One region of the Pseudomonas cerasi genome, then DNA from elsewhere that is predicted to be linked to it. Evidence: predicted binding sites of a transcription regulator. Region 1 holds the regulator's gene; the other holds the start of a gene.
The links. Region 1 encodes FliA, which starts transcription of late flagellar genes. Its sites were predicted from a motif close to CTAAAGTTTNNNNNNNNNNNGCCGNTAA; they were not measured.

Region 1 (7,421 bases):
GACGTTGACCAGCGGGAAAGCGAAGGCCTGGTTGCCCAGCATCACCATCAGGGTCGGCATGATCGCCAGGGTCAACGGCACCTTGATGACGATCTTCGAACCCTGGCCCTTGGTCGAATAGATATTAATCGAGCCATTGAGCTGGGAGATCTTGGTCTTGACCACGTCCATGCCCACACCGCGACCCGACACATCGGAAATCTCGGTCTTGGTCGAGAAGCCCGGCGCGAAGATCAGGTTGTAGCAATCGGTGTCACTCAACCGATCGGCTGCATCCTTGTCCATGACGCCGCGTTTCACAGCAATGGAGCGCAGGACGTTAGGGTCCATGCCCTTACCGTCATCGGAGATCGACAGCAGGATATGGTCGCCTTCCTGCTCCGCCGAAAGGATCACACGACCGCCGCGGGACTTGCCCGTGGCTTCGCGCTCTTCCGGCGTTTCGATACCGTGGTCGACAGCGTTGCGCACCAAGTGGACCAGCGGATCGGCGAGCGCCTCTACGAGGTTCTTGTCGAGGTCGGTCTCTTCACCGACCAGCTCCAGGTTGATCTCTTTCTTGAGCTGGCGAGCCAGGTCGCGAACCAGACGCGGGAAGCGACCGAAGACTTTCTTGATCGGCTGCATGCGGGTTTTCATCACCGCAGTCTGCAGATCGGCGGTGACCACATCCAGGTTGGAAACCGCCTTGGACATGGCTTCATCGCCGCTGTTGAGACCCAGGCGTACCAGGCGGTTACGCACCAGCACCAGCTCGCCGACCATGTTCATGATCTCGTCCAGTCGGGCGGTATCGACACGAACCGTGGTTTCGGCTTCTGTCGCCACCGGCTTTTCGCCGCTGGGTGCAGGAGCGCGCGCAGGGGCTGGCGCCGAAGCAGGTTTGGCCGGCTCTGCTTTCGCAGCAGGCGCCGGAGCAGGCTTGGCAGCAGGTGGCGGCGGTGGCGGAGCAGCCGCTGCGGCTGCCGGAGCAGATGCCTTGGCAACAATCGCCTCAGGCTCGAACTTGCCCTTGCCGTGCAATTCGTCGAGCAGGTTTTCAAATTCGTGATCGGTGATTTCGTCCGACGCGGCCGCAGCAGCGGGCGCCTTGGCAGCAACGGCTACGGGTGCAGCAGCTGCTGGCGTCGCTACCGCGGCGTCAAACGAACCTTTGCCGTGCAGTTGATCGAGCAACGCTTCGAATTCGTCGTCGGTGATTTCGTCACCGGCAGGCGCTGCACTGCCCTGCGCCACAGGTGCAGGGGCCGGAGCGGTTGCAGCATCGGCCGCAAATTTGCCCTTGCCATGCAACTGATCAAGCAGGGATTCAAATTCCTGATCGGTGATTTCGTCACCCGCCGGCGCAGCCGCTGCTGCTGGCGCCTGTGCAGGCGCTGCAGACACCGGGCTGGAGCCGTGCAGCGAATCGAGCAGTTGCTCGAATTCATCATCGGTAATCTCGTCGCCAGCCGCTGGCTCTGCAACCGCAGCAGCCTGGACTTCGACCACCGGCTCGGGCTCTGGCTCGGGAGCCGCGGCCTCGTCGGCGGATTGTGGCTCGGCCAGACGCGACAGCGCGGCCAGCAGTTCTGGCGTCGCCGGAGTTACGTCAGTCCGTTCACGTACCTGACCGAACATGCTGTTGACGGTGTCCAGTGCTTCCAGGACCACGTCCATCAGTTCGGAATCAACGCGACGCTCACCCTTGCGCAGGATGTCGAACACGTTTTCGGCGATGTGGCAGCACTCCACCAGCTCATGGAGCTGGAGGAAGCCGGCGCCCCCTTTTACAGTGTGAAAACCGCGAAAAATTGCATTGAGCAGATCAGCATCATCCGGTCGGCTTTCCAGCTCGACCAATTGCTCTGACAACTGCTCCAGAATTTCGCCGGCCTCTACCAGAAAATCCTGAAGGATTTCTTCATCGGCGCCGAAGCTCATGGGGTGCTCCCTAAAATTAACCGTCTACAGATCTTAGAAGCCGAGGCTCGATAGCAGATCGTCTACATCATCCTGTCCGGATACGACGTCTTCACGTTTATCGGCATGAATCTGCGGACCTTCACCCTGAGTGAGATGTTTTTTAGGATCTTTTTCATCGAGGATGGATTGTTCGTCATGTTCGATGCCTGCGAAGCGATCGACATGACTGGCCATGAGCACCAGTTTGAGCAGATTGCTCTCGACTTCGGTCACCAGTTGCGTCACACGCTTGATGACCTGACCGGTAAGGTCCTGGTAATCCTGGGCGAGCAGAATGTCGTTGAGATGCGCGGAAACCTGATGGGTTTCCTTCTCGGTACGCGTCAGAAAACCATCGACCCGCTTGGCCAGCTCGCGGAACTCTTCGGCACCGATTTCGCGGCGCATGAAACGTCCCCAGTCATCGCTCAACGCCTTGGCGTCGGAACTCAGGCCGTTCATGACCGGCGTACTCTCTTCCACCAGGTCCATGGTGCGGTTGGCCGCATTCTCGGTCAGCCTCACCACATACGACAGGCGTTCGGTAGCATCCGTGATCTGCGACACTTCCTCGGCTTGAGGCATGTGCGGATCGATGTGAAAGTTTACGATTGCACTGTGCAGCTCACGAGTCAGCTTGCCCACTTCCTGATAAAGGCCGCGGTCGCGTGTCTGGTTGAGTTCGTGGATCAGTTGCACAGCGTCACCGAAACGACCCTTTTCAAGGCTGGTGACAAGTTCCTGCGCGTGTCTTTTTAAGGTCGACTCAAAGTCGGCCATCGAATCATTGTTATCCATAGCGCCCTCGCGGCTTGCATCAGCTATTGACGCGTTCAAAGATCTTGTCGATCTTGTCTTTCAGGGCTTGGGCAGTGAATGGCTTGACTACATAACCGTTCACCCCAGCCTGGGCAGCTTCAATGATCTGCTCACGCTTGGCTTCGGCAGTGACCATCAGCACGGGAAGGCTCTTGAGGCGTTCGTCCTTGCGGACTTCGCGCAGCAGATCGATACCGGACATGCCAGGCATGTTCCAGTCCGTCACCAGAAAGTCAAAGGCACCGCTCTGCAGCATCGGCAATGCGGTCAGACCATCGTCCGCTTCCGATGTGTTGGTAAACCCCAGATCACGCAAAAGGTTCTTGATGATCCGCCGCATCGTTGAGAAGTCATCAACGATGAGGATTTTCATGTTCTTGTCCAATTCGACCTCCAAGCAGTCTTTAACGCATTCAGCACCTGAACACGCTGTTCACTCAATACTGGCACAGCACACCCCCGGCTGTACGAAACGACGACGGGCTTGGCACAACAACAGGCAAGGACCTGAGAAACAAGCCCATCGAGGCAATACCTGACAGGCTTCTGACGGGTCCACCCCGTTACCACGTAACGCTCTGCACAGCCGGCTTGCAGTCAACGCGCGGCCATAGACCGCACATTGCCTGTCAACGCGCTCGCCACTCCCCCAAACGCCCTCGCAAACGAGCTGCGCACTGGCTGTGTAACTGACTGACCCGCGATTCGCTGACCCCGAGAACCTCTCCGATTTCCTTGAGGTTCAGCTCTTCGTCGTAGTACAGCGCCAACACCAGACGCTCGCGCTCTGGCAGATTGGCAATTGCATCGGCCAACGCAGCCTGGAAGCGCTCGTCTTCCAGGTCGCGCGACGGCTCAAGCGATCCGCTTGCGCCATCCTCGTGCAGCCCTTCATGATCGCCGTCCTGCAGCAGGTCGTCGAAACTGAAGAGGCGGCTGCCCAAGGTGTCATTCAAAATCCCGTAGTAATCATCGAGACTCAACTGGAGTTCGGCCGCAACCTCGTGATCTTTAGCGTCACGGCCGGTTTTAGCTTCAATTGCCCGAATTGCGTCACTGACCATACGCGTATTACGGTGTACCGAGCGTGGCGCCCAGTCCCCCTTACGCACCTCATCGAGCATCGCACCCCGGATGCGAATGCCGGCATAGGTCTCGAAACTCGCACCCTTGGTGGAATCATACTTGGTGGAGACTTCAAGCAGGCCGATCATGCCGGCCTGGATCAGATCCTCGACCTGCACACTGGCCGGCAAGCGCGCCAGCAGATGATAAGCGATACGTTTGACCAGTGGCGCATAGCGCTCGATCAACTCGTATTGTGAATTACGGGAAGCCTTGCTGTACATCTGGTAGCCGCTCGCAGTCATTGCACAGGCCCTGCACTGGTCTGGTGAACGAGTCGCTCAACGAAGAACTCGAGATGACCCCGCGGGTTGGCTGGCAACGGCCAGGTATCAACCTTCTGGGCAATGGCCTTGAAGGCCAGTGCACATTTGGAACGCGGGAATGCTTCGTAGACGGCGCGCTGTTTCTGTACCGCCTTGCGTACGCACTCGTCGTACGGCACGGCACCTACATACTGCAGCGCAACATCGAGAAAACGATCCGTCACTTTGGTCAGCTTGGCGAACAGGTTGCGCCCTTCCTGCGGGCTCTGTGCCATGTTGGCCAGCACCCGGAAGCGGTTCATGCCGTAATCGCGGTTAAGCAGTTTGATCAGGGCGTAGGCATCGGTGATCGACGTGGGCTCGTCGCACACCACCAGCAGCACTTCCTGAGCGGCGCGCACGAAGCTGACCACCGACTCGCCGATACCGGCAGCCGTGTCGATCACCAGCACATCGAGGTTGTCACCAATCTCGCTGAACGCCTGGATCAGGCCGGCATGCTGGGCGGGCGACAGATGCACCATGCTCTGGGTGCCGGAAGCAGCGGGTACGATTCGAACCCCGCCCGGCCCCTGCAACAGCACGTCGCGTAACTCACAACGCCCCTCGATGACATCGGCAAGCGTGCGCTTGGGCGTCAACCCGAGCAGCACGTCGACATTGGCCAGACCCAGATCGGCGTCCAGCAGCATGACGCGACGGCCAAGCTCGGCAAGGGCCAGTGAAAGGTTCACTGACACGTTAGTCTTACCGACGCCACCTTTGCCACCGGTCACCGCGATAACCTGTACGGGATGCATGCTGCCCATGTTATTTCTTTACCTTGTCTTGCGTAGACCGAAACCACATCGAGGGCTGCACGTTCGCGTATGAACACTGCATGGCAGACCGTTGACGCAGGGACATTCCAATAATATCCATCACTTAACCCACTCTCTTGCCAGGGGTGTGATAGAGGTCAGCAAACATATCAGCCATTGCTTCCTCGCTAGGCTCATCCTGCATCTGCACACTCACCGCGCGGCTTACCAGCTGATGACGACGCGGAATATGCAGGTCATCAGGAATGCGTGGTCCGTCCGTGAGATAGGCCACAGGTAATTCGTGACTGATCGCCAGGCTCAGGACTTCGCCGAGGCTGGCTGTTTCATCAAGCTTGGTCAGAATGCATCCGGCCAGGCCACAACGCTTGTAACTGTGATACGCGGCTGTCAGCACCTGCTTCTGGCTGGTGGTTGCCAGCACCAGATAGTTGCGCGACTTGATGCCGCGACCCGCGAGGCTTTCCAGCTGCATGCGCAGCGCAGGATCACTGGCCTGCAGCCCGGCGGTGTCAATCAGCACCACGCGCTTGCGCAGCAGCGGTTCCAGCGCCTGAACCAGAGACTGGCCAGGATCGACATGGGTGACCGGCACGTTGAGGATGCGCCCAAGGGTCTTGAGCTGCTCCTGCGCGCCGATACGGAAACTGTCCATGCTGACCAGTGCGATATTCTGCGGGCCGTACTTCAACACGTAACGTGCTGCCAGTTTGGCCAGGGTGGTGGTCTTGCCCATGCCGGCAGGACCGACCATTGCAATCACGCCGCCCTCCTCGAGCGGCTCGACTTCCGGCACGGCGATCATGCGTGCCAGATGAGCCAGCAGCATGCGCCAGGCCTGACGAGGCTCGTCGATCTCCGGGATCATCGACAGCAGATCGCGTGACAGCGGGCCGGACAAGCCGACACGTTGCAGGCGACGCCACAGATTGGCCTGCTGCGGACGACTGCCCTGCAACTGGTTCCAGGCCAGCGAGCCGAGCTGGACTTCCAGCAGCTCGCGCAGGCCGTTCAATTCGGAGCGCATCGAGTCATAGGCGCGCTGGCCAACGGCAGGCTCGGCGGCCTGTGGCGGTGCGTACGCGAATGGGCGCGGCGGCTCTTCGAGCGTCGGTTCGATGTGCGTATCGGCAGGGTTGACCGGCTTGCCGGAAAACAGCTGCAGGTTGACCGATGCGTCGCTGTCGCTGCGGTTGTTCAATTCGGCCTGGGCGGAGACGATGCGCGACTGAGTCTTGCGCAGCTCGTCTTCCAGCTCCATGTTCGGCACACGCGGTGCCAGGGCGGACAGCTTGTAATCCAGAGCAGCAGTCAGCTCTACGCCACCAGCAATGCGCCGGTTACCGATGATGGCCGCTTCAGCGCCCAGCTCATCGCGAACCAGCTTCATGGCTTGACGCATATCGGCGGCGAAAAATCGCTTAACTTGCATGACTCACTACCTCAGCCGTTTGGCCCGACAGTCGCTACGATGGTTACTTGCTTGTTGTCCGGAATTTCCTGATACGCCAGAACATGCATGTTCGGTACAGCCAATCGTCCAAATCGTGACAGCATCGCCCGGACAGGCCCTGCTACCAGAAGAATTACCGGCAACCCTTGCATCTCCTGACGCTGGGCGGCCTCAATCAACGAACGCTGGAGCTTCTCAGCCATGCTTGGCTCAAGAAGAACGCCTTCTTCCTGACCCTGACCAGCCTTCTGCAAACTATTGAGCAATATCTGTTCCAACCTTGGTTCCAGAGTGATAACAGGCAGCTCCGGCTCAACGCCTACAATGCTTTGGACGATTGCGCGGCTCAGACCCACTCGCACTGCGGCCACCAAAGCGGCGGTATCTTGACTCTTCCCGGCGTTGTTGGCGATAGCCTCTGCAATGCTGCGAATGTCCCGCACAGGTACGTGTTCAGCCAGCAGCGCCTGCAGCACATTGAGCAGCGAAGACAGCGACAGCACGCCAGGCACCAGCTCTTCAGCCAGCTTGGGCGAGCTTTTGGCCAGCAACTGCATCAATTGCTGGACTTCCTCGTGGCCGATCAGCTCATGCGAATGCTTGTAGAGAATCTGGTTCAAGTGGGTTGCCACTACAGTACTGGCATCGACGACGGTGTACCCCAGCGACTGCGCCTGACTGCGCTGGCTGATTTCGATCCACACGGCTTCCAGACCAAACGCCGGGTCTCTGGCGGTAATGCCGTTCAGGGTGCCGAACACTTGACCGGGGTTGATCGCCAGTTCGCGATCAGGGTAGATCTCGGCCTCGGCCAGAATCACGCCCATCAGCGTCAGACGATAGGCACTGGGCGCCAGATCGAGGTTGTCGCGAATGTGCACGGTGGGCATCAGGAAGCCGAGCTCTTGCGAGAGCTTCTTGCGCACGCCCTTGATACGCGCCAGCAGCTGACCGCCCTGGTTGCGATCCACCAGCGGAATCAGGCGGTAACCC
Region 2 (7,421 bases), on a different contig from region 1:
CAGCGAACACAGCCGCGCCGAATCCTTCTACTCCAGCGATCAGGTGCGCGAACGCATTGCCGAACGTTACACCCTGGTGCCTTCCACTGACTCGACTCAAGGGCCATCGCGCTACTGGCGCCTGGCCGAGGCACCGGGCATTCGCATCGGCTTCATCTCGCCGCACAGCCACAACTTCTGCGGCACCTGCAATCGCGTGCGCATGACCGTCGAAGGTCGCTTGCTGCTGTGCCTGGGCAACGAGCATTCCGTGGATTTGAAGGCGGTATTGCGCGCCAATCCCGGCCAGCCGGAAAAGCTGGAAAAAGCCATCATCGACGCCATGCAGCTCAAGCCGTGGAGCCACAACTTCACCCACGACGATGGCGTGCAGGTGGTGCGCTTCATGAATATGACGGGCGGCTGACAGCCGCCCTGAAGGATGACGCCTCATATGAGGCGTTATTTATTTACCAGCCTTGCGAAAGAACAAGGTGATCTGCCCGACTTCGACACCCAGCTTGGTCATCGACGAACGATTGGCCATGGTCTGCTTGTCGATCAGGTACATCCAGTCATCCAGGCTCACGTCATACTCGGTGCCATCCACCGGCAACCTGAGCACATAGTTCCAGTGGAAGCTGTTGCCTGACACTTCGCCATAGGCCTCGCCAACCACGTCACCTGCCGTGCCCTTCCAGCGCCCCGGACCATCGGGACGCAAGCGCCACTCCCGGACCTGTTTGGTGCCATCGCTGTAGCTGAAGGCCTCGTGCATGACCAGCACTTCGCCTTCACTGTGCCCGTCGATCACCACGGTAAAGCGCTTGGTGACTTCACCGGAGCGCTTTTGAAACATTCCCCAGGCCTCGACACGCCCGGTGAAGTACTGTCTCAGATCGAGCTTGGGCTCTTCCTGACTGTAACGGGTTACCGGCACACCGCCGCAGCCGCTCAGTACAAGCCCTGCACACAACATCAACATCCACTTTCTCAGCATGCGCCCTCCTTGATGGGTCATGAGCCGGTACTGCCGAGCAACTGCTCGCGAAGCTCCGGGTTACGGGTTTTCGGGTCAAGCCAGATGGAAAAGAAAGCCTTGGCGAACTGGCTGTCGGGCACCACATGCTGGAGCTTGTCGCCAACATAAAACCGCGCTTCGCGGCCAGGCAGGTACACACCGGTAATCTTCATGCCCGGCTGGACGTCGACAAATGACTGGTTCATCTGCTGGCGCCATTCAGTCAGTTGCTGTTCGTTCACCTTCGCACCGGAAATACGCTTGATCTCATCGATACTGGCATCGACGAGGTCTTCCCGGTCAATGTCGCGGTGGTAGGTCAGCTCGAGAGCCAGCGGTGCATCCGCGACGAAGGGCTTGGCGGGGCTTAGCAACCTGGCCGTATAGATGCGAAAACCGAACAGACTGAGGTCACCGCCACCGACGACCTGAGCATTGGGCAATGCCTCACGCCAATCCGCCGAAGCGCCAGCGCTGAGCAACATCACCAACCATAACCATCGTGGCGCACGCATCGGCAACCTCTGTTTATGTCATGTGCAGGCACTGCCGTGACAGTCACCACAGGCAGCGAGTGAGAAGAGTCAGAATCGCTGACTCATGGCCGGAATCTATACCACCAAAAACGCTTTGTACAACCTGTAGGCCCTCGCCGTCCCGGTGACGAAAACCAAAAAGCCTGTTCCCGATCAGTATCGGGAACAGGCTTCAGGACCTGCGATGCCCTACTCAGGCAACCTGCGAGTGCGCCTGCCGACGAGTCTTCTGCCACTCACCTTTCAACGCCTGCAGCGTGTTCTCCATATAGGCACGATCGGCAGCGGCTTTCTTGCCGACATAACCCTGGCCACGACGGAACATCTTCAGGGATGCGCGCAGTTGCGGGTGCGCATCACGAAACTCGTGCTCTTGCGTGAACGGCGACATGGCGTCGACGCGAACTTCACCCGACTCGGCCACCCAGGCGATATGATTATCCAGCGTGTCTTTGCACGCCGCAAACAGACGAGCCAGTTCATCAATAGTCGGTTGTGTGTTGATATTCATGTTGATGCCCCTTCGCTCGTAGACTGTTCAATAATTGATACATCAAGTTCATGCGCCAGAACTTCAGCAATGCACACGATTGAGTGTGCGTCGAATACCGTTCCAGCCCTCAAGGACATGCAGGTAGCCTTGATGAAGAGCCGCTACACAGCGGCATCAGCGTAGAGAGAAGAAGTCACGAAACCCAAAGACCCGGCCCAGGATCGGCAATCGATCCGTTACAAGCATCATGAGGACATTTCGCCAGCTTCTCGCCCTTATCGACGACAAATGCCAGTTCAGCTCCATCAATCTGCCTTGTGGGCAGCCTACATCCGGGAACATCTCGACGGCTTGCCGAGCCTGTTCATCACACCTTTTGCAGCGCTCCCGATCGGGGAGACAGCTGCATAATGCAAAAGGAAAATGGGCACGTCAACGATTATGTAGTGATTATTTTTTATCACTACATAATCGTATGAGGGACGTGGGGTTACGTAAAAAGGTGACTGAATGGTCATGGGGGTACAGGTTATCAAGGGTGGTCAGGGACATCGGCACGACGGCCTCTGAAGACCAGCAAAAAGGCCTGAAAGCGTTCGCTTCCAGGCCTTTTCACAACACACAAACAGCTGACTGTCAGCTCACCTTGAAGCGACCCACCAGCCCCTGCTGCTGCTCCGCCAGACGCGCAAGTTCGCGACTGGTGACGGCGGTCTGCTCGGCACCGGCACTGACCTGGATGACCAGCGAGTTGATGTCGTCGACGTTGCGGTGGATCTCTTCGGCCACCAAGCTTTGCTCTTCAGCGGCCGAAGCGACCTGAATGTTGCGGTCGCTGATGGTCGCGATGCCTTCTGCGATCTCTTCCAGCAGTTCACCAGCGCGCACGACGTTGCTGGCACCCTCCTGCGCCTTGCCCAGGGTTTCCTGCATCGACGCGGCAGCGCGTTCCGAGCCGGACTGCAGGTTGGCGATCATTTTCTGGATGCTGACGGTAGAGTCCTGAGTCTTCTTGGCCAGATTGCGCACTTCGTCGGCAACCACCGCGAAACCACGCCCCTGCTCGCCGGCACGTGCAGCCTCAATGGCTGCGTTGAGCGCCAGCAGGTTGGTCTGGTCAGCGACGCCACGAATGACATCGAGCACCGAGGAGATCGAGTTGCTCTCGCCCTTGAGCTCGTCAATGATCCGTGAAGTCTCTTCTGCCTGCACCGAGAGCCCCTGAATCAGGCCGATGGTGTTGTCGATTTCGGTCTTGCCCTGCAGGGTGCTGTTGTTGACGCGCTGCGACATCTCGGCCGCGTCAGTGGTGCTGCGTGCTACATCCTTCACAGTGGCACTCATCTCGCTGATGGCAGTGGCGACCTGATCAGTGCCCTGGCGTTGTTGCGCCACGTTCTGATTGGTTTGCAACGCCACTGCGGAAGACTGCTCGGCGGCGGTGGCAACCTGTGCCGTGGCGCTGCCGATGTCGCGGATGACCTCACTGATCTGTTGCGCCATGTTGTCCAGATTGCGCGAGATCTCGCCGAACTCGTCCTTGCCGACATAACGGGTCCGGGCGGTCAGATCACGTGTGGAAAGTGCCATCAGCGTGCGGTTCACATCGACCACCGCAACCTTGATGTTACGGATGATCACCGACGCCAGCCACAGAACGACGATCAGCATCAGGACGACAATGGCAACCGCCACGTACAGGCTGCTTTGAGCGGAGCTGCGCGCATCCATTGCCAGGCCGACGACGTTCTGGCCAAGCTCTGCCTCCACCTGCGCCATCATGTCGATACGCACGGTCGCAAGGTTGAACCAGTCTTCCGGCTTGACGTTGAGCGGGTCACCCAGCGGAGTATCGAAGCCCAGGCGTTGCAAGCGGGCCACTTCGAGCGATCCTGGTTGCTGCAAAACGGCATTGAGTTTGGTTTTGAAGGCTTCAGGTGACCAGCGCTGGAACGCTTCGAAATACCCCGAGAACTCGCCCAGGTTGCGACTGAAGCGCGATAACAGTGCGGCGTCAAACCGGTTCTGGTTGAATGCCAGACCAAGCAATACACGCTCGCGACCGGCACGTTCCTTCATATCCACGAACTGATTGAGCGAGCTCAGGCCGCGCAATATTTCCGGATCCTCGATACTCGATTCCATTGAGTAAGAGAAGCCGATGAGTGTCTTGATGATGTCGGTGAAGCGCGTACCGGATTCTGTATTGTTGATCCCGAGTGAGTCCACCTTGAGGCGCAGAGCGATCAGCTCCTCGAATGCGCGGTTGACCTTATCAGGTCCGGGAATACCGTCGGTGGACTGGGCGCGCATCTCACTTATAGCCTTGTCGGTTTCCTGACGAAACGTCTTCAGCTTGTCCTGCATGGACTTGCCGCCGCTACCCAGAAATACGCCGCTGGCGCCACGTTCGCGCTGGAGAGTGGTGACTACGTCACTCACTTTCTGTGCGGCGCTGGTGGCTGTCACTGCGCGCCTCATATCACCGAGGTTTTCACTTTTGTCAGCGACGAACAAACCTGCAAAGGCAAGGAAGCCCAATAGGGGGAATATTAAAATAAGCAGCAGTTTCATACTCAAAGGAGCATTTCTAAGCATTGCAGACCTCATGACGTGCAGACTTTTCTATAAAGAATATCCAGGGCGTAACGTTCTGTAGCGTCGACGTTTTTTTTCGCCAGGGACTGTTCGGTAATCAGCCTGCCGTAGCCGATCTTGCTTCCGTATCACTGTCTCGGCTGTCTTCCGGGAAGCTTTACCCACTATTTGAATTTGTTAGTTCAAACAGCGAACTCAATAAAGCACAGGGTGCAAGAAGTTTGGATCCACAAAGAAATGACCGCCTTGGGCGGTTATGATGAGAAGAGAAATATAAATCCACCGAGAGTGTCACCTGTAACGGCGAAGACAATCTCGATGGATAGAAGTTGCAACTTTTTTCTATTCAACCCATACGTTTTTTATAACTGATTAACGCAGGTTGGTTTTCGCCAGCTCCAGCACTTCACTGCCGCGCCCGCTCATGATCGCGCGCATCATGTACAGGCTGAAGCCCTTGGCCTGGGCCAGCTTGATTTTCGGTGGGATGCCCAGCTCCTGCTTGGCAGTGACAACGTCGATCAGCACCGGACCGGGATGATCGAACGCCTTGCGCAAGGCGGCAGGCAACTCTTCGGCGTTCTCGACACGCAGGCCCAGAATGCCTGCGCCCAGGGCAATCCCGGCGAAGTTGGTTTCATGCAGGTCAGTGCCATGCGGCACGTAGCCGCTGGCTTTCATTTCCATGTCGACGAAGCCCAGCGAGCTGTTGTTGAACACCACCATCTTGATAGGCAGGTTCAACTGACGAATGCTGAGCAAGTCGCCCAGCAACATGGACAGACCGCCGTCGCCACACAAGGCTACGACCTGACGATCCGGATGTTCAGCCTTGGCCCCCAGAGCTTGTGGCAAAGCGTTGGCCATCGAGCCGTGGTTGAACGAGCCGAGCAGACTGCGCCTGCCATTCATGTGCAGATAGCGTGCAGCCCACAGCGTCGGCGTACCGACGTCGACGGTAAAGATCGCATCGGCATCCGCCTGCTCGTCGACCAGTCGAGTGAGGTACTGCGGATGAATCGGCGTACCATCTGGCGTCGGGGTGGCCAGTTCGTCCAGTTCCTCACGGGCCTTGGCGTAGTGCTTCAGGGCCTTGTCGAGGAAACGGCGATCGGTGTGCGGCCTGAGCTTTGGCTGAAGCGCCTCCAGGGTTTCCCGCACCCCGCCCACCAGACCCAGCGCCACCGGCGTGCGACGCCCTAGCTGGGTCGGATCGAGATCGATCTGGATGATGTCGGCTTTTTCGGGGTAGAAATTCCGATAGGGGAAGCTGCTGCCGAGAATCACCAGCGTGTCGCAGGACAGCATGGCGTGGTAGCCGGAGCTGAAGCCGATCAGGCCGGTCATGCCGACGTCGAAGGGATTGTCGTATTCGACATGCTGCTTGCCGCGCAATGCGTGAACGATCGGCGCGCCCAGCGTATCCGCCAACGCCAGAACCTGCTCGTGGGCACCCTCGCAACCCGCACCGCACAGGAGTGTGACGGCTTTGGAATCGTTGAGCATGTCGGCCATCGACTGCAGATCGTTTTCGGCAGGCACCACGTTGGGCGCTGTAGCCTCGATCCATTTTGCCGCGACATCCGGCGCAGCGCTGAGCGCCACGTCGCCCGGCAAGACGATTACCGCCACACCTTTCTGACTGATCGCAGCACGCATGGCACGTTCCAGCACACGCGGGAACTGCTCGGGGTTGCTGACCAGTTCGACGAAGTGGCTGCACTCCTTGAACAGCTCCTGCGGATGGGTTTCCTGAAAATAATCCAGACCGATTTCCGAAGACGGAATATGCGCAGCAATTGCCAGAACCGGCACCCGGTTGCGATGGCAGTCGTACAGGCCATTGATCAGGTGCAGGTTGCCCGGTCCGCAGCTGCCGGCGCAGACCGCCAGCTTGCCGCTGGACGCCGCCTGCGCACCGGCAGCAAAGGCTGCGACTTCTTCATGACGGGTGTGCATCCAGCGAATCGAATCGGTGCGTTCCAAGCTGTCGGTCAGGCCGTTGAGGCTGTCTCCGGACACCCCCCAGATGTGCGAAACACCCGCCGCTGCGAGGGTTTGCGCGAGATGGTCGGCAATGGTCTTGGACATTCCGGGTTCCTTGTCGAGGCAATGATAATGAGTTCGGTAAAACGCGCGCAGCGCTCTGCCACGCCTGTTGTGGTCGACCCGATGCATTCTCGACAGTTCAGAAAACCTGAGCCCTGTTCAGGGCTCGGTCGTTCGGCAAGCGTTTTAAAACGCTGATCAGGCGTGCGGGTTGCCCGGCGCCTTGGTGGGTGTGGCGTACTCAGGCTTGAGCTTGCCCTCGCTGTCCAGCAGCCAGGCATCGAGAATCTCCCGCACCACGGGGCCTGCTACCCGGCCACCCGCCTCGCCGTTCTCGATGGTCACCGACACGACGATTTTCGGATGGTCGGCCGGCGCGAAACCGACGAACAAGGCGTTGTCGCGGTTACGCTCAAGGGTCTTCAGACGGTTATAGCGCTCACCCTGCTTGATCGCCACCACCTGCGCCGTACCACTTTTGCCGGCGATGCGGTACTGAGCGCCCTTGGCCGCATCCCGCGCAATGCCGCGGGGATCGTGCATGACCATCTGCATGCCGGTATTGACCTGATTCCATTCATTGGGATCGCGCAACACGATATTTGGCATCGGATGCTCGTCGACAGGTGCCTTATCACCGACTTCCATCGCCAGATGCGGTCGATGCCAGACACCCTTGCTGGCAATCAGTGAAGTGGCCTGAGCCAGTTGCAACGGCGTGACCTGCATGTAGCCCTGGCCAATG

Region 2: PI739_RS06640 (methyl-accepting chemotaxis protein) is a predicted target of FliA. The motif match lies at 4,761-4,788, and genes of this name have one in related genera.

Annotation. Positions count from the first base shown of each region.
Region 1 is NZ_JAQJVM010000002.1:241,037-248,457, forward strand. Features, by position in the region: gene PI739_RS10200 (chemotaxis protein CheA) at 1-1,923, opposite strand, end outside; gene PI739_RS10205 (protein phosphatase CheZ) at 1,957-2,742, opposite strand; gene PI739_RS10210 (chemotaxis response regulator CheY) at 2,762-3,136, opposite strand; gene fliA (RNA polymerase sigma factor FliA) at 3,393-4,133, opposite strand; gene fleN (flagellar synthesis regulator FleN) at 4,130-4,963, opposite strand; gene flhF (flagellar biosynthesis GTPase FlhF) at 5,079-6,407, opposite strand; gene flhA (flagellar biosynthesis protein FlhA) at 6,419-7,421, opposite strand, start outside.
Region 2 is NZ_JAQJVM010000001.1:1,537,686-1,545,106, reverse strand. Features, by position in the region: gene moaA (GTP 3',8-cyclase MoaA) at 1-406, shown strand, start outside; gene PI739_RS06655 (DUF3833 domain-containing protein) at 446-979, opposite strand; gene PI739_RS06650 (chalcone isomerase family protein) at 997-1,515, opposite strand; gene PI739_RS06645 (hypothetical protein) at 1,730-2,047, opposite strand; gene PI739_RS06640 (methyl-accepting chemotaxis protein) at 2,666-4,627, opposite strand; gene poxB (ubiquinone-dependent pyruvate dehydrogenase) at 5,000-6,718, opposite strand; gene mrdA (penicillin-binding protein 2) at 6,875-7,421, opposite strand, start outside.